Regions from separate parts of the Actinomadura scrupuli genome, predicted to be linked through region 2. Evidence: riboswitches for the same ligand, from Rfam matches in the RefSeq annotation. Region 2 holds a riboswitch; the other holds the start of a gene.
The links. A riboswitch is a leader RNA that binds a small molecule or an ion and turns the genes downstream of it on or off. The one in region 2 is predicted to bind S-adenosylmethionine.
Positions count from the first base shown of each region.

Region 1: it holds a riboswitch for S-adenosylmethionine, as region 2 does, so the genes downstream of both, thrC (threonine synthase) here and ACRYCC_RS06925 (aminotransferase class V-fold PLP-dependent enzyme) in region 2, are expected to answer to the same signal.

Region 1 is NZ_JBPCCU010000002.1:333,953-348,442, forward strand. It holds gene ACRYCC_RS09235 (serine/threonine protein kinase) at 1-958, shown strand, start outside; gene ACRYCC_RS09240 (PadR family transcriptional regulator) at 1,035-1,589, opposite strand; gene ACRYCC_RS09245 (serine/threonine-protein kinase) at 1,756-4,152, opposite strand; gene ACRYCC_RS09250 (RNA polymerase sigma factor) at 4,201-4,752, shown strand; gene ACRYCC_RS09255 (sulfotransferase family protein) at 4,890-5,909, shown strand; gene ACRYCC_RS09260 (alpha,alpha-trehalose-phosphate synthase (UDP-forming)) at 5,862-7,301, opposite strand; gene ACRYCC_RS09265 (cation diffusion facilitator family transporter) at 7,442-8,389, shown strand; SAM riboswitch class I at 8,510-8,673, shown strand; gene thrC (threonine synthase) at 8,691-9,938, shown strand; gene ACRYCC_RS09275 (MoaD/ThiS family protein) at 9,935-10,210, shown strand; gene ACRYCC_RS09280 (nucleotidyltransferase domain-containing protein) at 10,341-10,964, shown strand; gene ACRYCC_RS09285 (cold-shock protein) at 11,121-11,321, shown strand; gene ACRYCC_RS09290 (hypothetical protein) at 11,380-11,838, shown strand; gene ACRYCC_RS09295 (S1 family peptidase) at 11,945-13,138, opposite strand; gene ACRYCC_RS09300 (hypothetical protein) at 13,347-13,616, opposite strand; gene ACRYCC_RS09305 (ice-binding family protein) at 13,888-14,490, opposite strand, start outside.
Region 2 is NZ_JBPCCU010000001.1:1,517,613-1,532,102, reverse strand. It holds gene ACRYCC_RS06985 (hypothetical protein) at 1-79, shown strand, start outside; gene ACRYCC_RS06980 (hypothetical protein) at 157-450, opposite strand; gene ACRYCC_RS06975 (helix-turn-helix domain-containing protein) at 525-1,394, opposite strand; gene ACRYCC_RS06970 (sensor histidine kinase) at 1,594-2,397, shown strand; gene ACRYCC_RS06965 (aminoglycoside phosphotransferase family protein) at 2,412-3,599, opposite strand; gene ACRYCC_RS06960 (LuxR C-terminal-related transcriptional regulator) at 3,667-4,311, opposite strand; gene ACRYCC_RS06955 (sensor histidine kinase) at 4,275-5,564, opposite strand; gene ACRYCC_RS06950 (MMPL family transporter) at 5,697-7,868, shown strand; gene ACRYCC_RS06945 (hypothetical protein) at 7,978-8,559, shown strand; gene ACRYCC_RS06940 (FKBP-type peptidyl-prolyl cis-trans isomerase) at 8,796-9,875, shown strand; gene ACRYCC_RS06935 (transglycosylase domain-containing protein) at 10,035-12,665, shown strand; gene ACRYCC_RS06930 (DUF8711 family protein) at 12,662-13,096, opposite strand; SAM riboswitch class IV at 13,175-13,289, shown strand; gene ACRYCC_RS06925 (aminotransferase class V-fold PLP-dependent enzyme) at 13,331-14,490, shown strand, end outside.

The DNA.
Region 1 (14,490 bases), on a different contig from region 2:
GCAGCAGGCGCCGCCCTACCAGGTGGTCCCGCAGCAGGTCGCTCCGCACCCGCGCACCACTCAGCCGGTCGCGCCGGTGCATCCGGCCGCCCCGGCGCACCTGGCCGCCGACCCGGCCGGCACCGGGGGGCAGCCGGTCATGACGGGCGTCCCGCAGGGCGAGGCCGGGCAGCCCCAGCCGGACGACAGCGGCATCCAGGTACGGATCGGCCGGGTGGGCGCCGGTCACGAGCGGCGGGCGGCTCTGGGGTCACGGCGGGCCGGACGGCGCACGAGGATGCGCAACGCCGGGCTCGGCGCGGCCCTGGTGATCCTCGTCTGCGGGCTGGCCGCCGCGGTGTTCCTCTGGTCGGACTCGGCCGGCTCCCAGACCTACGACGGGCCGGAAGGAGACGCGGGAAGCCCGATGCCGGGGACCGACGCCGGTCCGGTGAACCCGCCCAGGACCGGCCCGGCCATCAAGGTGAACGCGACCCAGGGCGAGGTGAACGCCCTGACGCTGGCCGCGGTGAACGGCGGCACGACCGACCGGCCACTGCAGAAGACCGGCACTCCCGCGCCGGCCGGGCAGACCTTCGCCTACGCCGACTACGTGCTGACCAACACCCTCGGCCGGGCCGTTCTGATGCCCGATCTCACCAGCGGTCCCGGGGACCTGTTCGTCAAGCGCGCCCTCGTGCCGGAGACGCTGCGGCCCCGGTGCATGCCGCAGGCCGGGGCGCCCGCCGACACCTGCACGCTGGCCAACGAGCAGCGGATCATCGGTCTGCTCGGCCGCTCCGGGGCGCCGACCAGCCAGGACGGCGACCAGTACATGCCGGCCGGCGCGTCCTACCTGATCCGGGTCGAGACCACCCTGCCGGTGGGCAAGGGCGTCACCCGGTCCGACCTGGGGCTGTACGTCTGGCAACCGCTGTACGTGCCCGACCGGGTGGCCCGGCCGATCCCGTTCCCCTGACGCCGCTCCGGGCGGCACGGCGGCTCCCGCCACGGCTCCCGCCCCGGCGCGGAGGTCCGCCGGGGCGAGAGACCGTTCACTCGGCGCCGTCGTCGGCGAGGATGCCGTAGAGGCGGCGGCGGGCGTCGGAGATGACGTCCAGCGCGCGGGACTTCTGATCCTCGGTGCCGGCCATCATGACCTGGCGCAGTGCCATGACGAGCTGGCCGACGGCCTCACGGGCGTGGGTGGCGTTCTCGCCGGCCTCCTCGGAGACCTCGTCCCAGGGGGTCACCGTCTGCTGCTCGGCCTCGGCCCGGCCGGCGTCGGTCAGCGCGAACAGCCGCTTGCCGGACTGCTCCTCGCTGGTCACCAGGCTCTCGTCCTCCAACAACTGGAGGGTGGGGTAGACCGAGCCGGGGCTGGGCCGCCAGACGCCGCCCGTGCGGTTCTCGAGCTCCTGGATCATTTCGTAGCCGTGCATGGGCCGTTCGGCCAGCAGGGCCAGGATGGCGGCCCGGACGTTGCCGCGCTTGGTGCGGCGGCCACGGCCTCGGCCGGGGTGGCGCGGACCGAATCCCGGACCCCACTGGGGGCCGAAGGAGTCTCCGCGGCGCTGTGCCCGTTCTGGGCTTCTGAATCGACGATGCATCTGTGCATCCTTTCTGATCTTGTACCACCTGCTTACGCGGTAGTGACTGCTTGCGATGTATTAACGATATATCGCTAAGCTGTCGTTAGCAACCCCCGAACGGCCGTCGAAACGACGAGAGCCCTGCCGCCGGTGGCGACAGGGCTCTCACTCAGGGGTTATGCGGCTACTTGATCACCAAGCTGTCGAGGATCTTCTTGGTGCGATCGTTGGAATCGACCTGCTTGACCCGGATCCACAGGCCGAACTTGCCGCCGGTGTCGGTCAGCCCGACCTCGGAGATCGACGAGGTGCCGGTCTTGCAACCGGTGTAGCGGGTGATGGTGCCCTTCAGCGTCCCGCGGGAGTACGCCTCCGGCTGCCCCTTGGTGCACTGGGGGTGGGAGGTGGCCGAGGGCGGCGGCAGCTTCCCGGCGGCCACGTCGGTGGTCAGCCCCACGAAGACGCCGGGGGTCGTCCCGGTCGCGGTGCGGAACTGGGCGACGCTCGGGGTGGCGCGCAGCACCGGCTCCTGCTTGGCGTCGGCGAGCCCCACCGTGGAGGGCAGCCAGGTCTGCTCCTGGCCCTTCGGCCACTCCTTCGGCACGGTCGCGGTGAGCCGGCCGGAGGTGTCGCTGACGGTGACGTAGTTCGGGTCGGGGGTCGGCGTCTTGGTGCCCGGCTTCTTGCCGTCACCGTCGAAGAGGCTGCCGACCAGCAGGCCGCCGACGATGGCGATGACCAGGACGCCGACCACGATGCCGATGGGGATGAGCAGCTTGTTGCGCTTGCCGCCGGAGCCGCCTCCGCCGGGAGGCCCTCCGCCGGGCGGCTGCCCGTGGGGCGGCCCGCCGTAGGGCGGTCCGCCGTGCTGGAGCCCGCCGTGCTGAGCCCCGCCGAACTGGGGTCCGCCCTGGCCCGGTGCCCCGGGAGGCAGCCTGCTGCCGACATACGGGGTGGAGTCGTTTGGCCCGGGCGGGCCGGGGGGCGCGGAGTACATGCCGTCCGGAGGGGTGCCGGCCGGCGGTCCGGGCGCGAAGACCGCGGTCTTGCCGTCCTCGCCTCCCGCGGGAGCGTCGCCCTGCGGCGCGGGCTGGTCGAGCACGGTACGGCCGTCGTCGCGCGGGGGCTGCTGATAGCCCGGCGGTATGCGTACCTCCGTCGTCCGCACATCGTCGGGGGACCCGGGCGCGGGCGGCCCGGACGGGCGTTGCGGCCCGGGCGGTCCGCCCTGGCCGGGGGGCACGCCGTGGCCGGGGGCACCGCCTTGACCGGGTCCACCGCCCTGACCGGGGGCGCCGCCTTGGCCGGGAGGCACGCCCTGGCCGGGAGGCACGCCCTGGCCGGGGGGACCACCCTGGCCGGGAGGCCGCTGCTCGTATCCCGGGCGCTGGATCGCCTGGGTGGCGTCCTCCTCCGGCTCGGACTGCGCGGCGGCGAACGGCTGTGCCGGGCCCTGCGGCCGCTGTTCCTGGCCGTACCGCTCCTGGGCGTACTGGCCCTGCGCGTAGGGATCCTGGACGTAGGTCTCCTGCCCGGGCGGGCCCTGCGGGTGCTGGACCGGATTCTGCCGGGGCGTCTCGTCGGAGGTGACCGGAGCCGCCGGCGGCTGCTGGTTGGGGGTGGCGAACTGGACGCTCGGCTCGCGCTGGGGGGCGGTCGAGCCGGGCCCGGTCGGCGGCCGTGGTGTGTCCGGTGTCTCGGCGGGCGGTGTCATGGGCGTGCCCTCCACCCGGGTGGCGTCGTTTCCCCCGGCAGTGTACGGCGGTACGGTGCCCGCCTGCGGGGCCTCCGTCGGTCTCAGTGTGGACAGTGCCTGGGCGAAGGACTCCGCCGTCGGCCAGCGCTTCTCCCGGTCCGCTTCGAGCGCGCGGAGGATGACCCGGTCGAACTCCGGGCCCAGCTCCGGCTTGAGCTGGCTCGGGGTGATCCGCACCGGGGCCGGCCCGGGCGGCCGACCGGTCAGCAGATGGAAGGTCAGGGCGCCGAGACCGTACACGTCGGCGCGGACGTCCAGCCCGCCGCCGAACTTCGCCTGCTCGGGCGACATGTAGCCGGGGGTGCCCACCGGCAGGGTGAAGGCGCCGGACGCATGCGCGAGCGCCTTGGCCAGTCCGAGGTCCGCGACGAGCAGCCGTTCGGTCCCGTCCGACGCGGTCTGGAACAGCACGTTGGACGGTTTCAGATCCCGGTGGATGATGCCCAGCCTGTTGATGACCTCGACGCCGTAGGCGATCTCCTCGGCCACCGCAAGGGCCTCACTGACCGGAAGTGGCCGTTCCTGCATCCTTTCGGCGAGGGTGCCCCGATCGGCGTACGACATGACGAAGTAGGGGCGGCCGTCGGTCAGTTCACCGATGTCGTGGACGCGCACGAGCCGCTCGGAGTCGGCCCGCCGCAGGATGCGAGCCTCTTCCAGGAAGCGATTGCGCACGTCCAGGTCGTCGAGCAGGCTCCCGGCCAGCACTTTGATCGCCACCGGCGCCTCGAGGACATCGTCGTGCGCTAGCCAGACCGAGGCGAAAGCCCCGGAGCCCAGAACACGGTCTATTCGATAACGACCGACTGATGAAGGGATGGACACCCCCGTATCATGCCCAACAACGGGGCGTGTGTGTGAGGGCGAGGCGGCATGGCGTTCAACGAAGAGACCGAGGAACTAGCGGTCAAGGCATCCCAAGGAGACCAGACCGCCCTGAACGGGCTGCTCCGGAAGATCGAGCCTGACGTGCTGCGGCATGCCTCGAGGTTCCTGCCCTGCCGGCAGGACGCCGAGGAGGCCTGCCAGGACGCGCTGCTCCAGGTGGCCCGCAACATCCACCGGTTCGAGGGACGGTCCCGGTTCAGCACCTGGCTGCACGTGGTCGTGGCCAACTCGTCCCGGTCGACCTACCGGTCGCTCAAGCGCCGCTCGGTCGAGCAGGCGGGGGAGCTGCCCCAGCAGCGCCCCGACCCGCGCCGGACCAGCGTGATCGCCGGATCCCGGGTGGACATCCTGGACGCGATGGAGGATCTCGAGGCGCGTAAGCCGGATCTCATCCAGGCGCTCGTGCTCAGGGACGTCTCGCAGCTGGAGTACTCCGAGATCGCGGATCAGCTCGGCCTGCCGCTGGGCACGGTCAAGTCCCGGATCCACGAGGCGCGCAAGCAGGTCCGGCAGACCCTCGGCGAGTCCTACTCCTGACCCCTTCCGGGGAATCCCCGGATTTTCCGGACTGCGGCAGCGGCCGGCGCACGCGCCGGTCAGGACTCGGTCATGGATCGGCAAGCCTGCGGGTAGTTCCAGGGCGCCGCACGGCCCTACCGCTGACCATCGTCGGCATGGCTGCAAACAGTGACCGTCCGATCTTCGTGGTGGGATGCCCGCGTTCGGGCACGACGATGCTGCAGCTCATGCTGCACTCCCACCCGAGGATCGCGATCCCCCCGGAGACCCGCTTCGTGGTGACCGCGTACCAGCGACGGCGTGAGTTCGGCGATCTGGAGCGCCCGGCCAACCGGCGGGCGCTTGCCCGGTGGATCGTCGGCCGCCCGCAGACGAAGTTCCTCGACCTCGGCCTCGATCCGGAGTCGATCACCGAGGAGATCATGGCGGGGCCCCCGTCGCTCGGCTCGGCGCTCGGCACCGTCTTCCAGGCGTACGCCCGCCGGTTCGGCAAGCAGCGCTGGGGGGACAAGCGCCCCACCTACATCCAGCATCTGTCCGGCCTGCTGCGGCTGTTCCCGGACGCCCAGGTGGTGCACCTGATCCGGGACGGCAGGGACTGCGTCGCCTCGCTCAAGGAGGTGTCCTGGTACAAACGCGACGTCTTCCACGCCGCCGCGACCTGGTCACAGGCGATCGACCTGGGGCGCCGGGCGGAGGCGCGGCTCGGCCCGGACTCCTACTACCAGCTTCAGTACGAGCACCTGGTGGACGACCCCGAGGGCGAGCTGCGCGGGCTGTGCGCGTTCCTGGAAGAGGACTACGACCCCCGGATGACCCAGCCCCACCGGCTCGCCGGCACCGTCGTACCGGCCCAGAAGCGGTGGCACCACAACACCAGGACCGTCGTCAACTCCGGCCGGGTCGGCTCGTGGAGCGCCCGGCTGGAGCCCTGGGAGATCTCGCTCACCGAGTCCGTGATGGGCGGGCGGCTCCGCGAACACGGCTATCAGCTGACCGGTGCCGCGCGCCCGCCGGCCGCGCATCTGGCCACGTACGCCCGCGTCGCGGCCGACCGCCGCCTGGTGGCGGCCAAACGGGCGCTGCGCGACCGGTGGGACCGGCTGCACGAGCCCAACCCGGTCGCGCTAGTCCAGCGCGGCGAGCTGGTCCGCGAACCACTGCTGCGGCGGTAGCGCGGTGGCGGTCCGCGCGAGCCGCTCGCAGCGGGCCGCCCGCTCGTCCGGCGGCATCAGCAGTGCCTGGTGCAGCGTCTCGGCGGTCTGCGACACGTCGAACGGGTTGACCATCAGCGCGTCCTCGTCCAGTTCCGCGGCGGCACCCGCCTCGCGGGACAGGACCAGGGCGCACCCGCGCTCCGACAGCACCGGCCCCTCCTTCGCGACCAGGTTCATACCGTCCCGGATGGGGTTGACCAGCAGGACGTCGGCCATTCCGTAGGCGGCCAGCGAGCGGGGATAGTCGTCGTTGACCTGCAGGAGCAGCGGCTGCCAGCCCGGCGTGGAGAACTCGTCGTTGATCTCGGCGGCGATGCGGCGGACCGCGGCGGTGTACTCGCGGTACTCCGGGAGGTCGTGGCGGGACGGGTAGGCGAACGCGAGGTGCACCACACGCCCGTGCCATTCCGGATGCTTGACCAGCAGCTCCCAGTAGGCGGCCAGACCGCGCACGATGTTCTTGGACAGCTCGGTCCGGTCGATCCGCACGATGAGCTGCCGGTCGCCGACCTGCTCGCGCAGCGCCCGGGCACGGTCGGCCACGTCCGGCTCCGCGGCCCTGGCCCGCAGTTCCGCGCCGTCGACGCCCAGGCCGTGCACCGCGACCCGGGTCACCCTGCCCTGGTAGGTCACCGTGCCCGCGAGCCGGTCGACCTTGGCGGGCAGGAAGGCCTCGCAGCAGTCCAGGAACGCCTGTGCCCAGCGCTCGGCGAGGAAGCCCGCGTGGTCGGCGCCGAGGATGCCCTCGAGCACCTGCACCCCCATGTCGTCGGGCAGCAGCCGGTAGTACTCCGGTGGCGCCCACGGCGTGTGCGAGAAGTGCGTGATCTTCAGGTCCGGCCGCCGCTCCCGGAGCATCCGCGGGGCCAGCGACAGGTGGTAGTCCTGGATCGCCACCTTGGCCTCCGGCGCCGCGTCCCGGCCGAGCGTGTCCGCGAAGGCCGCGTTGTAGGCCTCGTACGACTGCCAGTCGCGGCGCGAGCGGGCATCGAAGAGCGGCGCGTTGGGCGTGTCGTAGAGCAGGTGGTGGACGAACCACAGGGTCGAGTTGGCGACCGCGTTGTAGGCGCGCTGGAAGGTCGCCGACGGGATGTCCAGCATCCGGACAGAGGCCCCGCCGGTGTCGTGGCCGGCCAGGTCCAGCCGGCCGTCGGGCGCCTGCCGTACGGCCGTCCGGTCCGCCTCCGAGAGCGCCGCGCACACCCATACGACGTCGGTTTCACCGGCCACCGACGCCAGTCCGGACACCAGCCCGCCGCCGCCGCGGCGCATCGTCAGCGCACCGTCGTCGGACAGTGAGAAAGACACCGGACCGCGGTTGGACGCGACAAGAACCTGCGTGTCACTCATGCCCGGAAGTGTGACATGACCGCTCACGGCCACTCTTGTACGGGTGGGCAGTAAGTCGTGCCGGCGATTTCAAACCTGGCTGAGCGGCCTTGTTCATAGATCACCGGTTCAGTCGGCCCAGCCGGGGTAACCGGCTCCGCATGAGCAGAGCGGAAGAGACAACCAAGACGGTCGTGATCGCGGGTATCGCGAATCTGCTCATCGCGATCATCAAGTTGGTCGCAGGGCTGATCGCCGGGTCGAGCGCGATGCTCGCCGAGGCCGCGCACTCGGTGGCCGACACCCTCAACCAGGGATTCCTGTTCACATCGCTGCGGCGCAGTGAGAAGCCCGCCGACCGGCGCCATCCGTTCGGCTACGGCAACGAGCGGTTCTTCTGGTCGTTGCTGGCGGCCTTCGGGATCTTCGTGGCCGGAGCCGGGTTCTCGGTGTTCGAGGGCATCCTGGCGATCGTCGGCGGCAGCGGCCACGGCGACATCCGGCTGGCGTACGCCGTGCTCGCCGTCTCCTTCCTCCTGGACGGGAGCGCCTGGCTGCGGGCCTTCGGCCAGGCCCGCCGGGAGACCCGCGAGAACGGACGGCAACTGATCGACCATGTCCGGCGCAGCCCGGACATCACCTTCAAGGCGGCGCTCTTCGAGGACACCGCGGCGATGATCGGTCTGGCGCTGGCCGCCGCGGGCCTCACGCTCAAAGAGATCACCGGGTCGTCGGTGTGGGACGGGGTGGCCTCGATCCTGATCGGCGTGCTGCTCATCGTGGTCGCCTATGTGCTGGGCCGGGACAGCAAGGCCCTGCTGATCGGCCGGGCGGTCGACCCCGACGCCCAGGCGGAGATCCGCCAGGAGATCCTGTCCGCGGAAGGCGTCGACCGTATCGAGGAACTGCTCACCATGCACCTGGGCCCCGACCAGATCCTGGTGGCGGCGAAGGTCAACTTCTCCGACGACATCAGCGCCGACCAGGCCGAGGACATCGCCGGTGAGATCGACTCCAGGCTGTGCGAGCGGCTCCCCATCATCCGCCACGTCTTCCTCGACCCCACCCAGCAGGAGACCCCGTCGGACACCCCACAGCCGGCCGGTTGACCGTCTCAAGGGCTGGGACCGGTCCATCAGGCGAGCGGTCAGATGATGTAAAGTCACTCACGCGGTTCAATACATCTTGATATCGCGCACCCGAGGGGCAGCCCTCACACAACTTCATATTGCTCATCCAGAGGGGTGGAGGGATCGGCCCTGCGAAGCCCCGGCAACCATCTCGGTTCTGCGTTTGTTGAGCGCGCCTCCGGCAGCGGCCGGGGCCCGGCGAGACCGACCGAGACAGGTGCCAAATCCGACCTGTGACCAAGGTGGCACAGGGCAGATGAGGAGAGAAGGCCTCGCGAACATGGCAATCACGCCTGCCACTACATCCCTCGGTCCGGCGACGGCTCTCACCTGCCGCGAGTGCGGCGAGTCGTACGATCTCGGCCCGCGCTACGCCTGTGAGCAGTGTTTCGGCCCGCTGGAGATCTCGTACGACTTCGGCGGCATCACCCGTGCGGACATCGAAGCCGGCCCCGGCAACATCTGGCGCTACAAGGGCCTGCTGCCCGTGCCGGGCAACGTGGCGGAGACGCCCAACATGGAGCCCGGCTGGACCCGGCTGGTCCGGGCCGACCAGCTCGCCTCCGAGCTGGGGATCCGCACCCTGTGGGTGAAGGACGACAGCGGAAACCCGACCCACTCGTTCAAGGACCGCGTGGTCGCGGTGGCGCTGGCCGCCGCGCGCGAGCTCGGTTTCAAGGTCCTGGCCTGTCCTTCGACCGGCAACCTGGCCAACGCCGTCGCGGCGGCGGCGGCCCGGGCCGGCATCCGGTCCGCGGTCTTCGTGCCCTCCAACCTCGAGACCCAGAAGATCATCACCACGGCGGTCTACGGCGGCCTGTTCGTGACCGTGGACGGCAACTACGACGACGTCAACCGGCTGGCCAGCGAGATCGCCGGTGAGCGGGACGACTGGGCCTTCGTCAACGTCAACGTGCGGCCCTACTACGCGGAGGGCTCCAAGACCCTCGGTTACGAGATCGCCGAGCAGCTCGGCTGGCGGTTGCCCGACCAGATCGTCATCCCGGTGGCGTCCGGCTCCCAGCTCACCAAGATCGACAAAGCGTTCCAGGAGTTCATCAAGCTCGGCCTGGTCGAGGACAAGCCGTACAAGATCTTCGGAGCCCAGGCCGAGGGCTGCAACCCGGTCGCCGCCGCCTTCAAGGGCGGTCACGACGTCGTACGGCCGGTCAAACCCGACACGATCGCCAAGTCGCTCGCGATCGGCAACCCGGCCGACGGGCCGTACGTGCTGGACGCCGTACGCCGGACCGGTGGCGCGGTCGAGGACGTCACCGACGCCGAGGTCGTCGAGGGCATCCAGTTGCTCGCGCGGACCGAGGGCATCTTCGGGGAGACCGCGGGCGGCGTGACCGTCGCGACGCTGCGCAAGCTGGTCCGGAGCGGCCTGCTCGACCCCGAGGCGGAGACCGTCATCATCAACTCCGGTGACGGGCTGAAGACCCTGGACGCGGTGGCCCCGGTGGCCCGGCCGTCCGCCAACATCGCTGCTTCGTACGAAGCGTTCCGAAAGGCAGGCCTGGCGTGAGTGTCTCAGTGCGGATCCCCACCATCCTGCGGACCTTCACCGGGGGTGAGTCCGAGGTCAAGGCCGAGGGCGCCACGCTGCGTGAGGTCGTCGCCGCCCTCGACGCCGATCACCCCGGGATCGCGGGCCGCATTCTCGACGACAATGGCAAGATCCGGCGGTTCGTGAACGTCTACGTGGGCGATGAGGATGTGCGCTTCGCCGACGGACTGGACACCGCGACCCCCGAAGGCGTACAGATCTCGATCATTCCCGCGGTCGCCGGCGGCTGACCGGCCGCAACGAGCGGAAACGCCCCGAACCTTGCCGGGTTCGGGGCGTTTCTGTGTACTTTGGCCCATCCAATGCGCCTAGTGAGACCAATAAGGGGGTTTTGGTGCAATAAAGGGTATTGCCTGTCGCATGGGAATCGCGGAGGACGTGGTGGAGGCCGTGCGGGGCCATCCGGCGGTGCGCGATGTGCACCTGACCGGATCCCGTGCGCGAGGTGACGAGACCGAACTGTCGGACTGGGACTATCAAGTCATCGCGGATGATTTCGGGTGGATCGCCCGAGATCTGGCGAATCTGATGGCGCAGTTCGATCCACTTGCCGCGCAGTGGGACCGGCTGCGCGATCACGAGTGCTATCTGCTCCTACTCGACGGCCCCGTCAAGATCGATCTGATCTTCGCGGACGTGCCGCGCAGCTGGTATCCCCCGTGGCGGGTGGGGCCGGACACCCTGCGGGGCGTCGACGCGCACTTCTGGGACTGGATGCTCTGGCTGGCGGGCAAGCGGAGGCGCGGGAAGCACGACCTGGTGCGAGTGGAACTGCACAAGATGTACGAGCATCTGCTCGCCCCGATGGGGGTCGCGGTGGTTCCGGTGACGCTCGGGGAAGCGGTCGAACGCTACCGCAAGGCCAGGCTGCACCTGGAGAAACGTTATGGACAGCACCTTCCGCGACGGCTGGAGGAAGCGGTCGCCCCCATCGTGACGGCACCATTCGGTGACCATTACCGGCCGTTTGATCGCGCGCAATGAGGGGTGTTGTCTGGCTGGTCCAGGTGGGTATGGTCTACCCCGATCGTCGCAGGTACGCCCGTGATCGATCACCGGTGACCGCGGTGGAAGAGCGGCTCCGGGCACAGATACCGCGGCCTCATGGCCGGGGTTCCAGCACGGCAGGATTGGTGAAAAATGGCTCAGGGGACCGTCAAATGGTTCAACGCTGACAAGGGCTACGGCTTCGTCGAGGTTGACGGCGGTAGAGACGTATTCGTGCACTACTCGGCCATCCAGGGTGATGGCTACCGCAGCCTCGACCAGGGACAGCGTGTCGAGTTCGAGATCACGCAGAGTGATCGCGGTCCGCAGGCGGACGGCGTGCGACCGCTCTGACCCCGGCCTTCGTGGCCCGCGGTTCGGTGTGGCGTGCCGGATTTGCCACACTTTGTAGATGGTGAACAACCAGTGGCGACGGCTGGTCCAGCTTCGGGTACTCGACAAGCGTCAGATCCTCGCTTCCGATGTGACCCGGGACCCCACTCTGGTGGACGGTTTCCCGCATCCGTACATCTTTCTCGCGGTGGGCCGTCGGCTGCGCCTGCAGCAGTTGTTCGCGGCCGTCGAGACCCTGGAGTCCAGGGGCTGGACGGCGGTGAGCTGGCATCTGGTCGCGGAGACGCGTGGTGTCGTCATGCGCCACCGTCCCCCGGTACCACCGGAGCCGGCACGCCCACCCACCGCACCGCACGCCGACGAAGCCGACCCGTCCGACATCACCGACGCCCAACCCAACGAGGATCAGCCCACCGACGACAACGCCACCGGCGCCCAGCCCACCGGCGACGACGCCGGCGCCCAGCCCACCGGCGGCCAGGACGCGACTGGCGCCGACACCCGCCCATCTCCGTGATCATGCAATCAACCGACGGTTGATTGCATGATCACGGAGATGAAGGAGTGTGCCGGGTCCCCTGGGGTCTCGGTGGTGCGGAGACCCCAGGGGATGCCGGGGAAGGTCAGTAGTAGAGCGGGTCGAAACGGATGGGGAAGGCGTTGCGGGCCGTGGCGAAGTCCTGGAAGTACATGATGTTCTGACTCACGCCGTGGCCGCTGATGGTCCCCTTGGCGACCACGCCCTCTCCCTGGAGGGTGAAGACCGGACCGCCGCTGTCACCCGGCTGGACCGCGCGCGACCCGTCCACCTGATGGGCCTCGATGAGGTCGTCGTAGCACTCCCACCGCTGGTAGGGGTCGAGGTCGCAGTACCAGGCGGTGAAGTCCTTCTGCAGCAACCCGCATCGCACGCCGGTGTAGGAACCCGACGAGCAGAACTGCTCGTTCGGGTACACCCAGTCCCACGCCACGACCGGCTTCTTGTAGTAACTGTCGACGGGGCCGTCCCAGATGTAGCCCTGGGCGTTCGAGGAGATCAGCATCAGGTCGTAGCCGACGTTCTCGTACTGCACCTGGCCCACCACGTCGTTGCTGACGCCGTCGACGAACCAGTTCCCGGGGGCGCCGCAGTGGCCGGCGGTCAGTATGTACTTGTAGCCGTCGTAGCCCAGAACGCCGAAGCCCCCGGTACAGCCGATGTAGCCCAGGTTGTAGTTGCGGATGCGGCCGCCGCCGTTCCACTGCTCGTGGTCGTCCAGGCGTCCGGTCCGCGTGATGTGGTCGGCCTGCTCGAACTGATGGGCCACCGCGAGCTTCGGCATGATGTTCGCGGCGCCGAGGAAGCTGCGCCGGCTCTCGTCGACGCCCACGCGCAGGCCGCTGCCGTCGTAGGGGATCCGTACCGAGCGGACGCCGGCCGATCGGTTGGCCTTGGCGGCCCTGCGCACCTGCTCGGCGGCCGCGTCCAGTTCCTTGAACGAGTACTCGGCCGCCACGACCTTCACCGGGACGGTCTTGCGCGCCTCGGTGACCGCCGCCTGGATCGGCGCGGGCAGCGCGCCCTTCCAGTACAGCTCCACCTCGCCCTTGCCGAAGGCGACGCTCATGTAACCGGCGGGATCTGTGTTCTCGACCGCCTGACGGATGATGTGGGCGCCCTTGCGCAGCGGTTGCTGCGCGGCGCTGACACCCTTGTCGAGCTGGTCGGACGTGACCGGCTGCGGCTCGGCCGCCGCCGGTGCGCTCAGCAGTGCGGGCAGCAGCAGGGCGGCGCCCAGGGCTGCGAGGATCGGGCGGGATCTGCTGGACTGGGACATCGTGCCTCCGGAGGGGGAAACCGGTGAACACTTGCGCCCGCGAGATTCCGTCAGGGGAATAGCCCAGGTATGTCCGTTCGATGACGAGAGTCGCAACAACCGCTGTCGTTCTCATGATCACGCAGCGCGGATCCGCGCCTGTACCGCGTGTGGCCATGGCGACCGGCTTCGGCGGCGAGGATGCGCAGCTTCAGAGTCGCGCGGCGACCTACCGCGAGCGGTGGTGGACCGGCGCCTGCCGGTCGATCTCGCGCCCCAGAACCATGACCATGTCATTGAAGCCATCGGTGCCGTGCTTCTGCGTGAGGGTGGGGAAGAGACCCTTGCGGCCGGCTTCCCGGAGCATCCAGGTCAGGTCGGTGTGGGAGGCCTGACGTCCGGTGGACAGCTCGTCATAGGTAGAGGACGCGACTCGCAGCAGGTCAGGATGGGCAGCCGACTCTGTGAGAATCATGCGCGTCGCGTCTTTGAGATCCATGCCTCGATTCTAGGTCGGCGTAGGCCGTGGAGTGGGATCTCGGATCGGGTCAGCTCGTCTCATAGTGTGCCTCTCGGTTGTCGCCCAGTTGGTACCCTCCGGCGCCCTGTTGCTCCAGCTCACGCCACGACTACTTCGGTGTGAGTGCCGGAAGCGCGGAAGGTCCGCCCGGGCGACCCGGGCGGACCTTCTTTCATGGGCGCGAGACGCTTCCAGCCGGTCCATCGAAGGATCTACGGAGACTCGTCTGGGGATTGGATGCCCGCTTTGTTTAGCTGTGGTGGTGGTGGTGCTGGTGATGGTGTTGGTGGCCGTTCGAGTCGATGTCGATGTCGCTGTCGCTGGCGCTGCCGCTGTTGCTGTTGGAATGTGAGGAAGAGTTCGGGCCTATACCCGCCGAGGGACACACGGTGCGAGTCACCCTTACTGTTGGCTGCGCTGTCACCGTGCGAGTCACCGTGTGAGTCACCGTCGCCGCAGCACTCGTTGGAGGGAAGGCCTGGCATGTGGGCGCGGTGATGATGTTGGACAGGAGAGTGACAGCCCCGCCACGTGCCAGCGCTCGACCCACGATCGTTGCGCCCGTGTTCACCGAGATCGAGGTGAGGGCGAGGATATTTCCCTGGAAGCTGGTGGTCGTTCCCAGACTTGCCGAGCTGCCGACCTGCCAGAAGACGTTGCACGCCTGCGCGCCCCCGGCGAGGAGTACCGAGCTACCGGCCGCGGTGTTGAGGGTCGCGGCCATCTTGAAGATGAAGACCGCGTTCGGGTCACCATGCGCGTCGAGGGTCAGCGGGCCGGTGATCTGGAAGGTGCCATCTGCGGAGTCGTAGACCCCTGGCCCCCTAGTGGTTCCGCCGAGCTCCGTGGCCAC
Region 2 (14,490 bases):
CAGGGGGCGCAGCGCGATTCTGCATCTCGGGCACGAAATGCTCAACACCAGGTTCGCGAGCGTTCGTTTCCTGCGGTAGCCGGAACCGCTGAGCCCGGGCCCGTCCCGGCCGAGCGCGTCAGCGCCGGTGGAGGCGGGCCCTTTCCCTGCCGCCGGTCACAGCGGCTCGGCCGCCCAGTGCCAGCCCTTCTGGTCGCGCTCGGCTCGTACGAGCTGCGCTCCGCTGCTGTCGGCCAGTTCGGCGACCGCCCGGATCATCTGACGGTGGAAGTCCGGAGGCGTCGCCACCTCGGGCGAGCCCGTCACCAGGGTCACGGTCTCCTGTGCCGCGTCGGCGAGCCTGGCCACCACCGTGCCGTCGTCGAGGTGCACGGCGATGATCGCGGTGGCCCGGATCAGGTCGTGCCCGTCGGAGGTCATCAGCCAGACCTCCGGTGTGGTTACGCTCATGCGGCTCATCTCCGGAACCTCGGCGGAGCCGTACGGCTCCAGTTACAGGGTCGCACGCGCGGGACCCGCCCGGCTCACACCCGCGCGGCGCTCTGGTCCACGCCGGCCTGGCGGGCCAGGAACCGCAGGGCCTCGAACGAGTGCGAACCCGGTTCGGCGGTGTACACGAGCATCGTCTGCCAGGGAGCGTCCCGCATCTCCAGGGTCTGGAAGGCCAGCGTCAGCGGACCGGCCGTCGGGTGGAGGAACTCCTTGTGCCCGAACCGTGGCGCGCGGACCTGGTGGTCGGTCCACCACCGGCGGAAGTCGGGATCCTTGGCCGACAGTTCCTCGACCAGGCTCGCGAGGCGCGGGTCATCGGGATACCGGCCGGCGTCCATGCGCAGGTAGGCCACGCACTCCCGGGCGACCTTCGGCCAGTCCGCGTACAGTGCGCGCGTCGAGGGCGTGAGGAACGCCAGGCGGAGCAGATTGCGGTCGGCCGCCGGGAGCGCGCCGAAATCGATGATCAACGCCGCGCAGAGGGCGTTCCACGCCACGATCTCCATCCGGCGGCCGAGCACCAGGGCGGGCACCAGGTGCATGCTGTCCAGCAGTTGCTGGGTCTCCGGCCGGACCTGCCCGCCCGGTGACCGGCCCGGGCGCCCGGCGGCCCCGGGGCCGCCGGACTCGGCCGCGTGCGCGCAGCCCATCAGGTATTCGTACTCGTCGGGCTGCAGGTTGAGGGCACGCGCGAGCGCGCCGAGCACGGCCGCGGACGCCGACCTGACCCGGCCCTGTTCCAGCCGTGCCACGTAGTCGACGCTCACCCCGGCGATGTGGGCGAGTTCCTCGCGCCGCAGCCCCGGCACCCGCCGGCTGCGCCCGCCCTGAGGCAGGCCCAGCTGGTCCGGCCGGGCCCTGGCCCGGCAGGACCGCAGATAGTCGCCCAGTTCAGTGGACATGACGATCACCCATGCCTTACGAGGCCGGGAGCCCTATTCCCACGCTACCTGGTACAGGCTTTCCCAGGCTGACCGGTCCTACGAGGAGTTGACCCTTGCTGACCTGGGAAAACCCGCTGAGCCTGGTAGGGAGGCCAGACCGGCCGCACACCGGGGCCTCGTCCCGACAGCCCGATTACGACCCGAAGGCGGATCAGCCATGGCGACCTGGCTCATCACCGCCGCCGCCGGCGGCAATGGAACGCGCGCCCACCCGGCGCCAGGCGCGCGCACGGCAGGCCGTGATCTTCGCACCAGGCGGTACGACGCGCCCGCCGGTGCCCTCCGGGAGGTCACCGATCGGCTGCGGGCCGAGCAGCGCCGGTTCGCCTCCGACGCCTCCCACGAGCTGCGCACCCCGCTGGCCGGGCTCCGCGCACAGCTCGAGGAGGCCCGCCTCCACCCCGACCAGACCGACCTCGACCGGCTGCTCGACGCCGCACTGCGCGACGTCGACCGGCTCCAGGCCATCGTCGCCGACCTGCTCCTTCTGGTGGAGGTCGGCGCGGACCCGGCCGCGCGGCGGGAACCCGTCGACCTGACGGACACCGTCCGCGCCGAGGCCGCCCGCCGGCCGGGCTGCGACATCCGGTTGCAGGCAGAGCCCGCCCTCGTCGTCGACGCCGCCCGCACCCACCTCACCAGGCTGATCGCCGACCTGTTCGACAACGCCAGCCGGTACGCGGACCGCACCATCCACATCCAGCTGCAGCGCCGGCACACCACCGCCCAGCTCACCATCACCGACGACGGGCCCGGCATCCCCGCCTCCGACCGTGAAAGGATCTTCCAGCCCTTCACCCGCCTCGACACCGCCCGCTGCCGCCACAACGGAGGCACCGGACTCGGCCTCGCCATCGCCCGCGACATCGCCCACGCCCACCACGGCACCCTCCACACCGAGAACGCACCCGACGCGGGAGCCCGCTTCGTCCTCCGGCTCCCCCTCGCCCGGCCCGCCTGACGCTCCGGCGGGCCTCAGGCGCTCGCGCAGCGCAGCGCGGCGCGGATGACCGCGGCGGGGTCACCGGCGTGATAGACCCTCTCGGCGGGCTCGATCCCCGACAGGAACTCCTGGTAGCGCACGGCGTAGGCCAGGTGCGCGAGCGGCGCGGCGACGGTCAGCGCACGGCCCGGCTCGCAGCCGGGGACACGAGACCGCCAGGCTTCGGCCCACACCCGGGCGGCGAGCGGCCGCCTGGCCGCGGGCAGGAAGTCGCAGGCCCGCAGGCCGTCCAGGACCGGGTTGCCGAAGTACGCGTCGGCGAAGTCCATCACGACCGGCGGGCCGCCGTCGCTCCGCCAGTTGCCGGGGTGGAAGTCGCCGTGCACGATCGTGTCGGGCAGCCCGCAGTCCGCCAGCAGGGGCCACCGCCCCGCCAGGTCACGGGCGGCGGCCAGTTCCCCGGCGGTCAGGTCACCGGCCACCTCGCCGTCGAGGAGTTCGCCGATCTCCTCGGCCATGACACGGTCACGCCGGTCCCGCAGTCCGGGCGGGCGGCCGGTGACCGCGGCCTGCGCGGCGACGAGACGGCGCACCGCGCTGGTGACGACCTCTGCCGGGGCGTCCCAGCAGTCCTCGCCGGGCAGGTGTTCGAGCAGGATTCTCCGCTCCCCCGCCGCGATGACCTTCGGCACCAGATCCGGGGCAGGCCCCGCCAGCGCGGCGATCACCGCCGCCTCGTCGGCCGCGAACGGGGGCGTGGTCTTCAGCCAGACCGCGCCCCGCGCGGTGGGCAGGCGGAACACCCCGGACAGGTTCCACGTCCTGCGCTGCACGGCCGGCCCGGTCATCGGGCGGCCGGCGGCGTCGAGCGCCTCCGACGCCCACCGGAGCGCGGCCAGCAGCCCCTCCCTCCGGGCCCACGGCGAACGCAGGTCCTCCGGCGCGGTCAGCACGGCCTGATCGACGGGCCGCCGGTCCAGCAGCCCTGGGGCGGGCCGCCGCAGCGCCTCGACGTGGTAGGTCACGTGGCCGTCACGGCCGCCCTCTCCACCCTCGACCCGCACCAGGCGCAGCACCAGCACCGGGACGCCGAGCGCACGGCTCAGGTGCGCCACGACCGGCTCGACCTCCGACCACCACGCGACGCCCACGGCGAACGGCCCGACGGCCCCGAGGTAGTCCCGGCCCGACGTCACCAGTGCGCTGACCGTGCGTCCCATGGCCTCAGTGTCGGCGGCCCGCCCGCGCGCCGCGACCGATTATCGCCCCGGCCCTGGCCGGGGACCGTCAGCGGTTGAGGTAGGCCAGCACGGCCCGGACCCGCCGGTTGTCGTCGTCGGAGGGCGGCAGGTCCAGCTTGGCGAAGATGTTGGCGGTGTGCTTGGCGACGGCGCGTTCGGTGACGGCCATCTGCTGCGCGATCGCGGCGTTGGAGCGGCCCTCGGCCATGAGCTCCAGCACTTCGCGTTCCCGGGGGGTCAGCCGGGCCAGCGGCTCGTTGCGGGCATTGCCGGCCAGCAGCTTGGCGATGACCTCGGGGTCCATGGCGGTGCCGCCGGCGGCGACCCGGCGCACCGCGTCGATGAACTGGCCGGAGTCGAACACCCGGTCCTTGAGCAGGTAGCCGACCGCGCCGGTGCCGTCGGCGAGGAGCTCCCGGGCGTACAGCTGCTCGACGTACTGCGAGAGCACCAGCACCGGGAGCCCGGGAACCTCCCGGCGGGCGGCCAGCGCCGCCTGCAGGCCCTCGTCGGTGAACGACGGCGGCAGCCGCACGTCCACGACGGCCACGTCCGGGCGCCGAGCCAGCAGCTCACGCAGGAGCTCGGGCCCGTTGTCCACCGCCGCGACGACCTCGAAGTCGTGCGCCTCAAGCAGCCGTACGAGCCCGTCCCTCAGGAGGAAGAGGTCCTCGGCGAGGACAACGCGCACGGCAGCTCCATCGTCACGGTCGTAGGCCCGCCCGCAGGACTGCTCAGGGCGAGGATCCCGTCGAATGTACCGATGCGCCGTTCGATGCCGCGCAGCCCCGTACCGCCGGAGAGCGAGGCGCCGCCCTGGCCGTCGTCGGTGACGGTCATCCGCAGGACGCCGGCCTCGTGCCGGAGGTCTATCCACACCCGGCGCGCGCCGGAGTGCTTGGTCGCGTTGGCCAGCATCTCGGCGACGGCGAAGTAGGCGGCCGACTCCACCGGGGGCTCCAGCCGGCCGCCCAGGTCGGTGGTGACCTCCACCTCAAGCGGGTTGTCCAGGGCCAGCGCCTTCACCGCGTCGCCCAGGCCGCGGTCGGCCAGCACCGGCGGGTGGATGCCGCGGACCAGGTCGCGCAGCTCGTTGAGCGCCTTGGCGGAGGCCTGCCGCGCCTCGGCGAGCAGCAGCCTGGCCTTCTCCGGATCACGCTCCAGCAGGTGCTCGATGGCGCCGAGGCTCATGCCCATGGCGACCAGGCGCGCCTGGGCACCGTCGTGCAGGTCCCGCTCGATCCGTCTCAGCTCGGCGGCCTGGGTGTCCACCGCGTCGGCCCTGGTCTCGGTCAGGTGCCGCACCCGCAGCGCCAGCCCGGCCTTCGGGGTGGGCGCCAGCAGGACCCGGGTCCAGCGGGCGTGCACCTCCAGCAGCCGCGGGGCCCACCGGACACCGGCCGCGATGAAGGCCAGCCCGATCGGGACGCACAGCCAGGGCGTGACCGGGCCTGCCTCCGACGAGACCGGAACGGCGGTGTACCAGTCGCTGTAGCCCTTCGCGTGGAAGAGCTGCCAGACCGCGGGCATCAGGACGCCCTCCAGCCCGTACACGATCAGGGTGACCGGCAGCAGCGCCAGGAGGCCCCCGGCCACCGGATCGGTCAGGCACCACAGCAGGTCCCGGCGGGTCGCCGGGTCGGTGAGCAGCCAGCGGCACCGCTCGATCCGGCCGATGAAGCCGCGCTGGAACTCCGGCGCGGGCAGGTACGGCTCCGCGATCTCCACACCGCCCCACTCCCCGGCCCTCCGGCGGGCGAGGCCGGCCAGCGCGCGGACCTTCCCGATCGCCTCGGGCAACAGGAACACCCCCAGCCCACCGCTCAGCAGGGCGAGGGTCACGACAGCCCAGCCGAACGCGAGGACCTCCGCGATCGTGCACGCGAAGAGGGTCAGCCCCCGCCCGCAGGCGGTGAGAGCACGGCGGATCACCGGGGAGTTCATGGCCCCAGTCTGACCCGGCGGCGACGTGCTCGCACTGGCCCTGAGCGCCCGGAGGGGGGTGTATCCACCTACACCCCCGTCCACCGTCCAGCCCCATGTCCGGGCGCTCACCGGCTCCCTAGCGTCATGCCCATGAAGCAACACAGGAACCTCGCCGCCGCGCTCGGCGGCTGGAGCGCCCGGCATCGGAAGACCGCCGTCCTCGGCTGGCTGCTGCTGGTGGCGCTGGCCACGGTGATCGGCGGCAGCGGAGGGCAGGTCGGCCTGACCCGGGCCGAGCAGGGCGCCGGGGAGTCCGCCCGCGCCGAGCGGATCCTCGCCGACGCCGGCATCACCCGGGCCACGACGGAGATGGTGCTGATCCGCGGCTCCGGGCGGCCCGTGGCCGCCACGACGGTACGGGAGGTGCGCGACAAGGTGCTCGCGACCGGCGCGGTGGGCGAGCTCCGGCCCACGGTGACCTCCGCGGACGGGCACGACGTACTGATCCGGTTCAGCATGACCGGTGACCCGGACACCGCCGCCGACCGGGTACAGCCGCTGCTCGACGCGGTGGCCTCGGTCCAGCGGGCCCATCCCGAGGTGACGGTCTCCGAGGTCGGCGACGCCAGCGGGCAGAAGTGGTTCCAGCACATGCTCGGCACCGACTTCGCCCGCGCCGAGTGGACCGCGGTGCCGCTCGCGCTGGGCATCCTGCTGGTGGCCTTCGGTGCGCTGCTGGCCGCGGTGCTGCCGGTTGCCCTGGCGCTCACCGCGTTCCTGGCGGCGCTGGGTCTGCTCTCGGCGATCAGCCGTCTCCTCCCCATGGACGAGTCCGCCAACTCGGTGATGCTGCTGATGGGGCTGGCCGTGGGGGTCGACTACTGCCTGTTCTACATCCGCCGGGAGCGCGAGGAACGCGCCGCCGGGCGCACCAGGGAGGAGGCGCTGCGCGTCGCGGCCGCCACCTCCGGCCGGTCCGTGCTGATCTCCGGTGTCACGGTGATCGTGGCGATGGCGGGGATGTTCCTGACCGGCCTGAAGATCTTCGACGGTTTCGCGGCGGCCACGATCCTGGTGGTGTTCATCTCGATGACCGGCTCGGTGACCGTGCTGCCCGCGCTGCTGTCGCTGCTCGGCGACCGGGTCGAGTTCGGCCGGATGCCCTGGCGGCGCGGGCCGCGCCGCCGCCGCGAGGGCGGATTCTGGGACGCCGTGCTGCGGCCCGTGCTGGCACGGCCGGGCGTCTTCGCGGCACTGGCGGCCGCGCTGCTGCTGGGGCTGGCCGCACCCGCCCTGGGCATGCACACCGAGAAGCTGAGCATCGACCGGCAGCTCCCCGCCGCCAACCCCCTCGTCCAGACCTACGCGGCGATCTCCCGGGCCTTCCCCGGCGGGCCGGCCCCGGCGACGGTCGTGCTGAAGGCCCCCGACCTCCGGGCACCCGCCGTCCAGCGGGCCATCTCAGCGCTGGCACAGGCCGTGCCCGGCGCCCGGGTGACCCAGCACCGGGCCGCGAACGTCGCCGAGATCGAGGTGCCGCTGGCCGATACGAGCGCGCTGACGGAACTGCGGAACAGGACGATCCCCCGCACCGTGGGCGGGGCCGCGGAGGTGGCCGTCGCCGGGGACCTGGCCTTCTCCGTGGACTACAACGCCCGGCTGCGGGCCGGCATCGTGCCGGTCTTCGCCTTCGTCATGGGCGTGACGTTCCTGCTGATGCTGGTCTCGTTCCGCTCGATCGTGATCGCGGTCACCGCGATCATCCTGAACCTGCTGTCGGTGGCGGCGTCGTACGGGGTGATGGTGGCCGTCTTCCAGCACGGCTGGGGTGCACGGCTCATCGGCACGCACGCCCCCGGGGCGCTCGAGTCCTGGATCCCGCTGTTCGTCTTCGTGGTCCTGTTCGGGTTGTCGATGGACTACCACGTGTTCGTGGTCTCCCGGATCCAGGAGGCCAGGTCGGCGGGGCTCCCCACGACGGCGGCGGTGGCGCACGGCATCCGGTCGACGGCGGGCGTGGTCACCAGCGCCGCCGTCATCATGATCGCGGTGTTCTCCATCTTCGCCACCCTCTCCATGCAGGACTTCAAGCAGCTCGGCGTCGGCCTGGCGGTCGCCATCCTGATCGACGCGACGGTGGTGCGGGCCGTGCTGCTGCCCTCGGTGATGACCCTGCTGGGCGAGCGGAACTGGTATCTGCCGCGCCGGCCCGGTCGGCTCCCGCGCCGCTCCCCCGCCGGCCCGGTACGGACCGCGGCGGAACCGCCGGGATCGGCACTCGTCACCGGCTCACGGTCAACAGAAGATCTCCCTGCGGCGTAGGACTTGACCAGTGGTTTGCCATTGATTTGACACTCTCGGAGGCGGACTTTTCGACCGACGGAGAGACATATCCATCGTGGCTTCATCGAACCTCCCTCGATGGGCGGCCATGAGCGCAATGTTCGCTCTCACGCTCGCCCATCTGGCCATGCTTCCGGCGACCTTCGACATCGAGGCCTACCTGGGCGTCCTGTCGATTCTGACCGTGGGCATGGCCATCACCTCGACGATCGCGCTGTGGTACGGCGATTCCACCGGGGTGTGGGTGTTCGCGCTGCTCCAGGGGCTGCTGAGCGCCGCCGGCTACCTCCTCACGCGGCTGGTGCGGATGCCCTTCGCAGGGGAGTACTCGTTCCATCGGTGGTCCCACCCGCCGGCACTGGCGGTGGCCCTGCTGGGAACGGCGGTGGCGGGCCTCGCGGTCTGGAGGTTGCACGGCCGCTGGGGCCTGCCGCCCACCTGCACGACGGTGACCTGCGCGCGGGAACGGGACCTGCTCCTGCGGGCCTCGCGTGGATACGCACAGGCTCCGCAGCCCGAACCGGCACCCGTGCGTAAAGGTTCCGCAAATTCGTCCACCATCGCACTCCGGGCCACGCCACGCCGCTTCGTGATCTTTCGTGGCCGGGATCGCGGCCGCCACCCTCGGAGGTCTCCCGCGGGTTCCGTCGCCCGGCATGTGGACCGCTGATATCTTGACGGCTCGGTGTTCACTCATTTCCGCGGTGGGGACCCGACACCACGGACCGGACAGGTGATCCCCACAGTGACTCCTCGCCGTCGGCGGAGATCCGGGTCCCGGCGAGTGCGCCGAAACAGGTCTTTATGCGGGAAATACGCCCTGTCATGCACCATCTACTGCCAGGGTGGGGAATCCCGTGTGCGATCGCCTGTGCAGTCGTCGTCGAGCCGGAACAGTGAGGAAGCATGTCTGAGGATGACAAGCCAGCGGTGAAGGCGAAGCTGCCGAGCGCTCGGGACATCTCCCGCAAGGACTTCACCCCGCATGGCATCAAGTCCAAGGGCGGCTCCAAGCCCTCGGCGCTGACCGCGGCGGACGCCGCCCGGCGCAAGCGGGCCATCATCTCCGGCCTGGTGGTGGCGGCGCTGGCCGTCGCCGGCGGGACCACGTACTGGCTCACCCGCCCGGAGCCGAAGATCGAGGTCAGGGGCGCGTACGGCAAGGAGCCGGCCGTCTCGTTCAAGGGCGTCAAGCCCGATCCCAAGCTCAAGTCCACCAAGGTCGTCCCGGTGATCAAGGGCAAGGGCGCCACGGTGGCCAAGGGCGACTTCGCCTTCATCAACGCCTCCACGTACGTATGGGGGGCCAAGAAGAAGGGCAAGCTGCTCCAGTCCACCTTCAAGAGCGGCAAGCCCGCCCCGCTGCAGATCGGCGGCGAGCAGTCGCTGCCCGGCCTCACCAAGGGCCTGACCGGCGCGAAGGTCGGCAGCCGGGTGCTGCTGGAGATCCCGCCAGCGGACGGACTGGGCGCGCAGGGCAGCCCGGAGGCCGGCGTCTCCGGCACCGACACGCTCGTCTTCATCGTGGACGTGGTCGGCACCTACAACAAGAACTCCGTGGTCTCCGGCACCCCCGTGAAGACCGATCCCAAGCTGCCCGAGGTGACCGGCGGAGCCGCCGGCCAGGCTCCGGCCGTGAAGATCCCCAAGGGGGACGCTCCGGACAAGCTGTCGGCCACGCCGCTGATCCAGGGCACCGGCCCGGTCGTCACCAAGGGCCAGACCCTGGTCATGCAGTACCACGGCGTGCTGTGGCGCAACGGCAAGGTCTTCGACTCCACCTGGCAGCGCGGTGAGCCCTTCATCACCGCCATCGGCGCCGGGAAGGTCGTGCCCGGCTGGGACAAGGGCCTGGTCGGCCAGAAGGTCGGCAGCCGCGTGCTGCTCGTCGTCCCGCCCAAGGAGGGCTACGGCTCGCAGGGCCAGGGCGAGATCAAGGGCACCGACACGATGGTCTTCGTGGTCGATGTCGTGGCCGCCTACTGACGGCCGCCGTATTCAAGGCGCTGCGACCGGCGGGGGATTGTACGAGTCCCCCGCCGGATACGTGTCAACCGTGACGCGTTCGTAACCGTCATATTCGTAGAAGGGACCACCTGAATCCCCTCGGGTAACTTCGGTCACGATCACTGTCACGGGGGGCAAGTGAGCAGGAACGGCATCGGCTCGCCGAGCGGCACGCCCATCGAGCCCGACGAGCCCGGCACGCCGGACCCGGCCCGGCCTCCGGACGAGCCGGCGGACCTGGCGGACAAGTCAGGCGAATCGGATGAGCCGCCGGACCTGCCGGAGGACGCGCCCGCAGAACCGGCCGAGCCGGAAGACCGGGCGGAGAACACGCCGGACGAGCCGGAGAAGACGCCGGACCTGCCGGAGGACACCCCGGACGAAGCGGAGCACGCGCCGGACCTGCCGGAGGCCACGCCGGACGAGCTCGAGGCCCTGCCGGAAGACGCCTCCGATGAACCGGATGACCCTGATGTCCCGCCGGACCAGCCGGAGGACGAGGCGGAGCACCAACCGGAGGACGAGCCGGAGGACGAGCCGGAGAAGGTGCCGGACGAGCCCGCCGCCGCGCTCGCCCCGGCCGCCGCCGTCGCGGACCGCGACGAGCCCGCCGACCCGGGCGCCTCACCGGCCACCGGCGAACCGGAACGCGCCAAGCGCAGCCGCAAAGCCCGGTATGCCCGCCGTGCTGCGTTCGGGGTGCTCATCACGTTCGGCCTCTGCGCGCTCCTGTTCGCCATCGCCTATCTGCTGACCCCCATCCCGTCGGCCAAGAGCGCGTCCATCGCCGCGGGCTCGGTCTTCTACTACTCCGACGGCAAGACGCAGATCGCGCGCCAGGGCCCCAACCGCACGATCGTCGATCTCGACAAGGTGCCCAAGCCGGTCCGGGAGGCGGTGCTCGCCGCGGAGAACCGCAGCTTCTACCAGGACCCGGGCGTGTCGGTCCAGGGCACCGCCCGCGCCATGTGGTCGACGGTGTCCGGCGGCCAGGTGCAGGGCGGCTCCACCATCACCCAGCAGATGGTCCGCAACTACTACAGCGGGCTCAGCCAGGAGCGGACCGTCTTCCGCAAGCTCAAAGAGATCATGATCTCGATGAAGGTGGGGAACGAGAAGTCCAAGGACTGGATCCTCGAGCAGTACCTCAACACCATCTACTTCGGCCGGGACGCGTACGGCATCGAGGCGGCGGCCCGCGCGTACTTCGGCGTGCCGGTGGAGAAGCTCACCGCCGCGCAGGGCGCCTATCTGGCCGCCGCCATCCAGCAGCCGAGCTCGTTCGGCGAGGCGGCCCCGGCCGACCGGCCGGCCGCCGAGGCCCGCTGGCGCTACGTGCTCGGGGGCATGGTCCAGATGGGCTCCCTGTCCGCCACCGAGGCGGCCGGGCTGAAGTTCCCCACGCTGGCCAAGCAGAAGCTGACCAACAGCCTGCGCGGCCAGATCGGCTACATGAAGAACATCGCCATCAAGGAGCTCGAGGAGCGCGGCTACTCCGAGGACGAGATCAACCGCGGCGGCCTGAAGATCCGTACCACCTTCGACAAGGGCCTCATGGCCGCGGCGGCGGCCACGGTCAAGGCCGACCTGCCCGCCGGGACCAGCAAGAAGATCATGGTCGGGCTGGTGACGGTCGACCCCTCCAGCGGAGCCGTCAAGGCGTTCTACGGCGGCGAGGACTACCTGGAGACGCAGCTCAGCACGTCCTTCGGGTCGTACGTGCAGGCGGGGTCGGGGTTCAAACCGTACGTCCTGGCGGCGGCGCTCGACCAGGGTCTCGGCCTCGACTACACCGTCGACGGCAGCTCCCCGCAGACCTTCGGCGGCGCCCAGATCCACAACGACAGCAACACCAGCTACGGCCAGGTCAACCTCATCGAGGCGACGCAGCGGTCCATCAACACCGCCTACGTCAACCTCGGACAGAAGGTGGGCCTCGACAGGATCACCGCGATGGCCGAGAACATGGGCATCCCGCGGAAACAGCTCACGGCCAACAGCGCCAACACCGTGCCCTCCTTCCCGCTCGGGACCGTCTCGCTCAGCCCCGCGCAGCAGGCCGGCGCGTTCGCCACCTTCGCGGCGGAGGGCGTCCACCACCGGACGCACGTCATCGCGTCGGTGACCGACGCCGGCGGCAAGGAGCACAAGGTCAAGGACGAGAGCAACCGGACCTTCGGCAAGGACGTCGCCAGGGACGCCACCTACGCCATGACCCGGGTGGTCGAGTCCGGCACCGGGACCCGGGCGCAACTGGACGACGGCCGGCCGGTCGCCGGCAAGACCGGCACCACCGACCGGGCGCGGGCCCTGTGGTTCAACGGTTTCGTGCCGCAGCTGGCGACCTCGGTGGCCGTGTTCAACAGCAACCCGAACAAGCCCGTGACGGTCCCGGGCTTCAGCTCCTACGGCGGCTCGCTCCCGGCCCAGATCTGGCACGACTACATGACGGTGGCCACCCAGAACCTGCCGATCAAGGAGTTCGGCGATCCGACGTTCTTCGACGGCGACGGCGGCGGTTCACCGCCGGTGCCGGCCCCGACGACCACCCGGCCGCGTCCGGAGACCACGGCTCCGAGCGAGACCCCCGAGACTCCCCCCACCCACTCGCCGGAGCTCCCCACGATCACGCCGGAGCCGGGGCCCGACGAGCCCGAGCCCGGGCCGACGAACCCGAAGCCGACCAAGTCACCGCAGGCGGTCAGGAACGTGCTCCCGGCCGGCCGGGAGCAGACGCGGGCCACGGCCCGGACCCAGGAGGTCCCCTAGCCGCAGGCCGCGGCGAGCCGTTGCGGCTGCGCGGCGAGCATCGCCGACAGCTGCGTGGTCTCGCCCTTGGTGGTGACGGTGCCGCCGAAGGAGCGCCAGGACCCGGCCATGTCGGTGAGCGTCCGCTTGAGGCGGGCGTCGTCACTGCTCTTCGCGAGTCCGTCCAGCCTGGTCGCCAGGTCGGCCGAGGCCCGCTGCCACTGGGCGGCCTCCGTCGGGGAGATGGTCTTCAGCCTGGCGGAGAAGTCGCCGAACGCCTTCTCCGCGTCGCGGCAGATCGCCGACGTGTTGCCGCCGCTTCCGCAGGCGGACACCGCCGGCGTCGTCATCCCCGCCACCGCCACCAGCACGGCGATGCCCCTTCGCCGCCGCAGCCCGTCGCGCATCCGATCTCCCGTCGTCCCACCCCAGAAGCTGTACATGGTGGACATCTGTATCACTGTGACGCGGCGAAGATCAGCGCAGTTCGGTTTGACGGTCACCCGCTCGCCCGGGTTATCCTCTGGGCAGGTCATGAGCGCCAGCGTCAAGCCCCGGCTCGCTGGCCGGCAACCCTCCCTCCGCGGCGGGGTGCCCCGGGTGAGGACCAGGCCGGGCACGACCGTGTCCCGGCAAGCGCGGACCCCGGGCGCTCTTCGCGGGTCCCGTACCCGTGGAGGCCTGCCATGCCCGCCGTCGCGATCAGCCCTGTCCCCGCTCCGTGTCCGCCCGGACGCGCCCCGGCGGTCCCCGAGCCGTGGGGCGGGCTGCGGGTCGCCGGAGCCGGCGCGCTCGCCCCCGTCGCGGGCGGCGGTACGGTTCCGTACGCCAACCTCGACTACGCCGCCAGCGCCCCCTGCCTGACGGCGGTGGCGGACGCGGTCACCGAGGCGCTGCCGTACTACAGCAGTGTCCACCGCGGGGCCGGCTATGCCTCGCAGGTCACCACCGACGCCTACGAACGCGCCCGCGAGACCGTACGCTCCTTCGTCGGCGCCTGGCGGCGCGACGCGGTGGTCTTCACCCGCAACACCACCGACTCGATGAACCTCCTCGCCCGCACCCTGCCGCAGGGCACGACGGTCGTGGTGTTCGAGACCGAGCACCACGCGAGCCTGCTGCCGTGGCGCAGGCCGGTGCGGCTGCCGGCGCCCGCCACTCCGGCCGAGGCGGTCGCCGCGGCCGAGCGGGCGCTCGGGGACGCCCCGCAGGGCCCGCGGCTGCTGGTGGTCACCGCCGCCTCCAACGTCACCGGCGAGCTGTGGCCGATCGGGCGGCTCGCTCAGGTGGCCCGCCGGCACGGGGCCCGGATCGCGGTCGACGCCGCCCAGCTGGTCCCGCACCGGCCGATCGACATGACCGCGCTCGACCTGGACTACGTCGCCTTCTCTGGGCACAAGCTGTACGCGCCGTTCGGGGCCGGGGTGCTGGTCGGGCGGCCCGACTGGCTGCGCGCCGCGGAGCCGTACCTCAAGGGCGGCGGGGCGACCTCGCACGTGGACCGGGAGACCGTCTGGGCCACCGACCCGCAGCAGCGGCACGAGGCGGGCACCCCCAACGTGCTGGGCGCCATCGCGCTGGCCGCGGCCTGCACGGCGCTCAACGGAGCGGGGTGGGACACCCTGATCTCCGAGGAGGACCGGTTGCTGACCCGGCTGCGGCGCGGGCTCGCGACGATCCCCGGTCTGCGGGAGCTCGGCCTGTGGGACGCCGGGCATCCCCGCATCGGCATCGTGTCTTTCGTGCTGGACGGCTGGAACGCGCGTGAGCTGGCCCTTACGCTGTCCGAGGAGCACGGCATCGGGGTCCGGGATGGGAAGTTCTGCGCCCATCCGTTCGTCCGGCG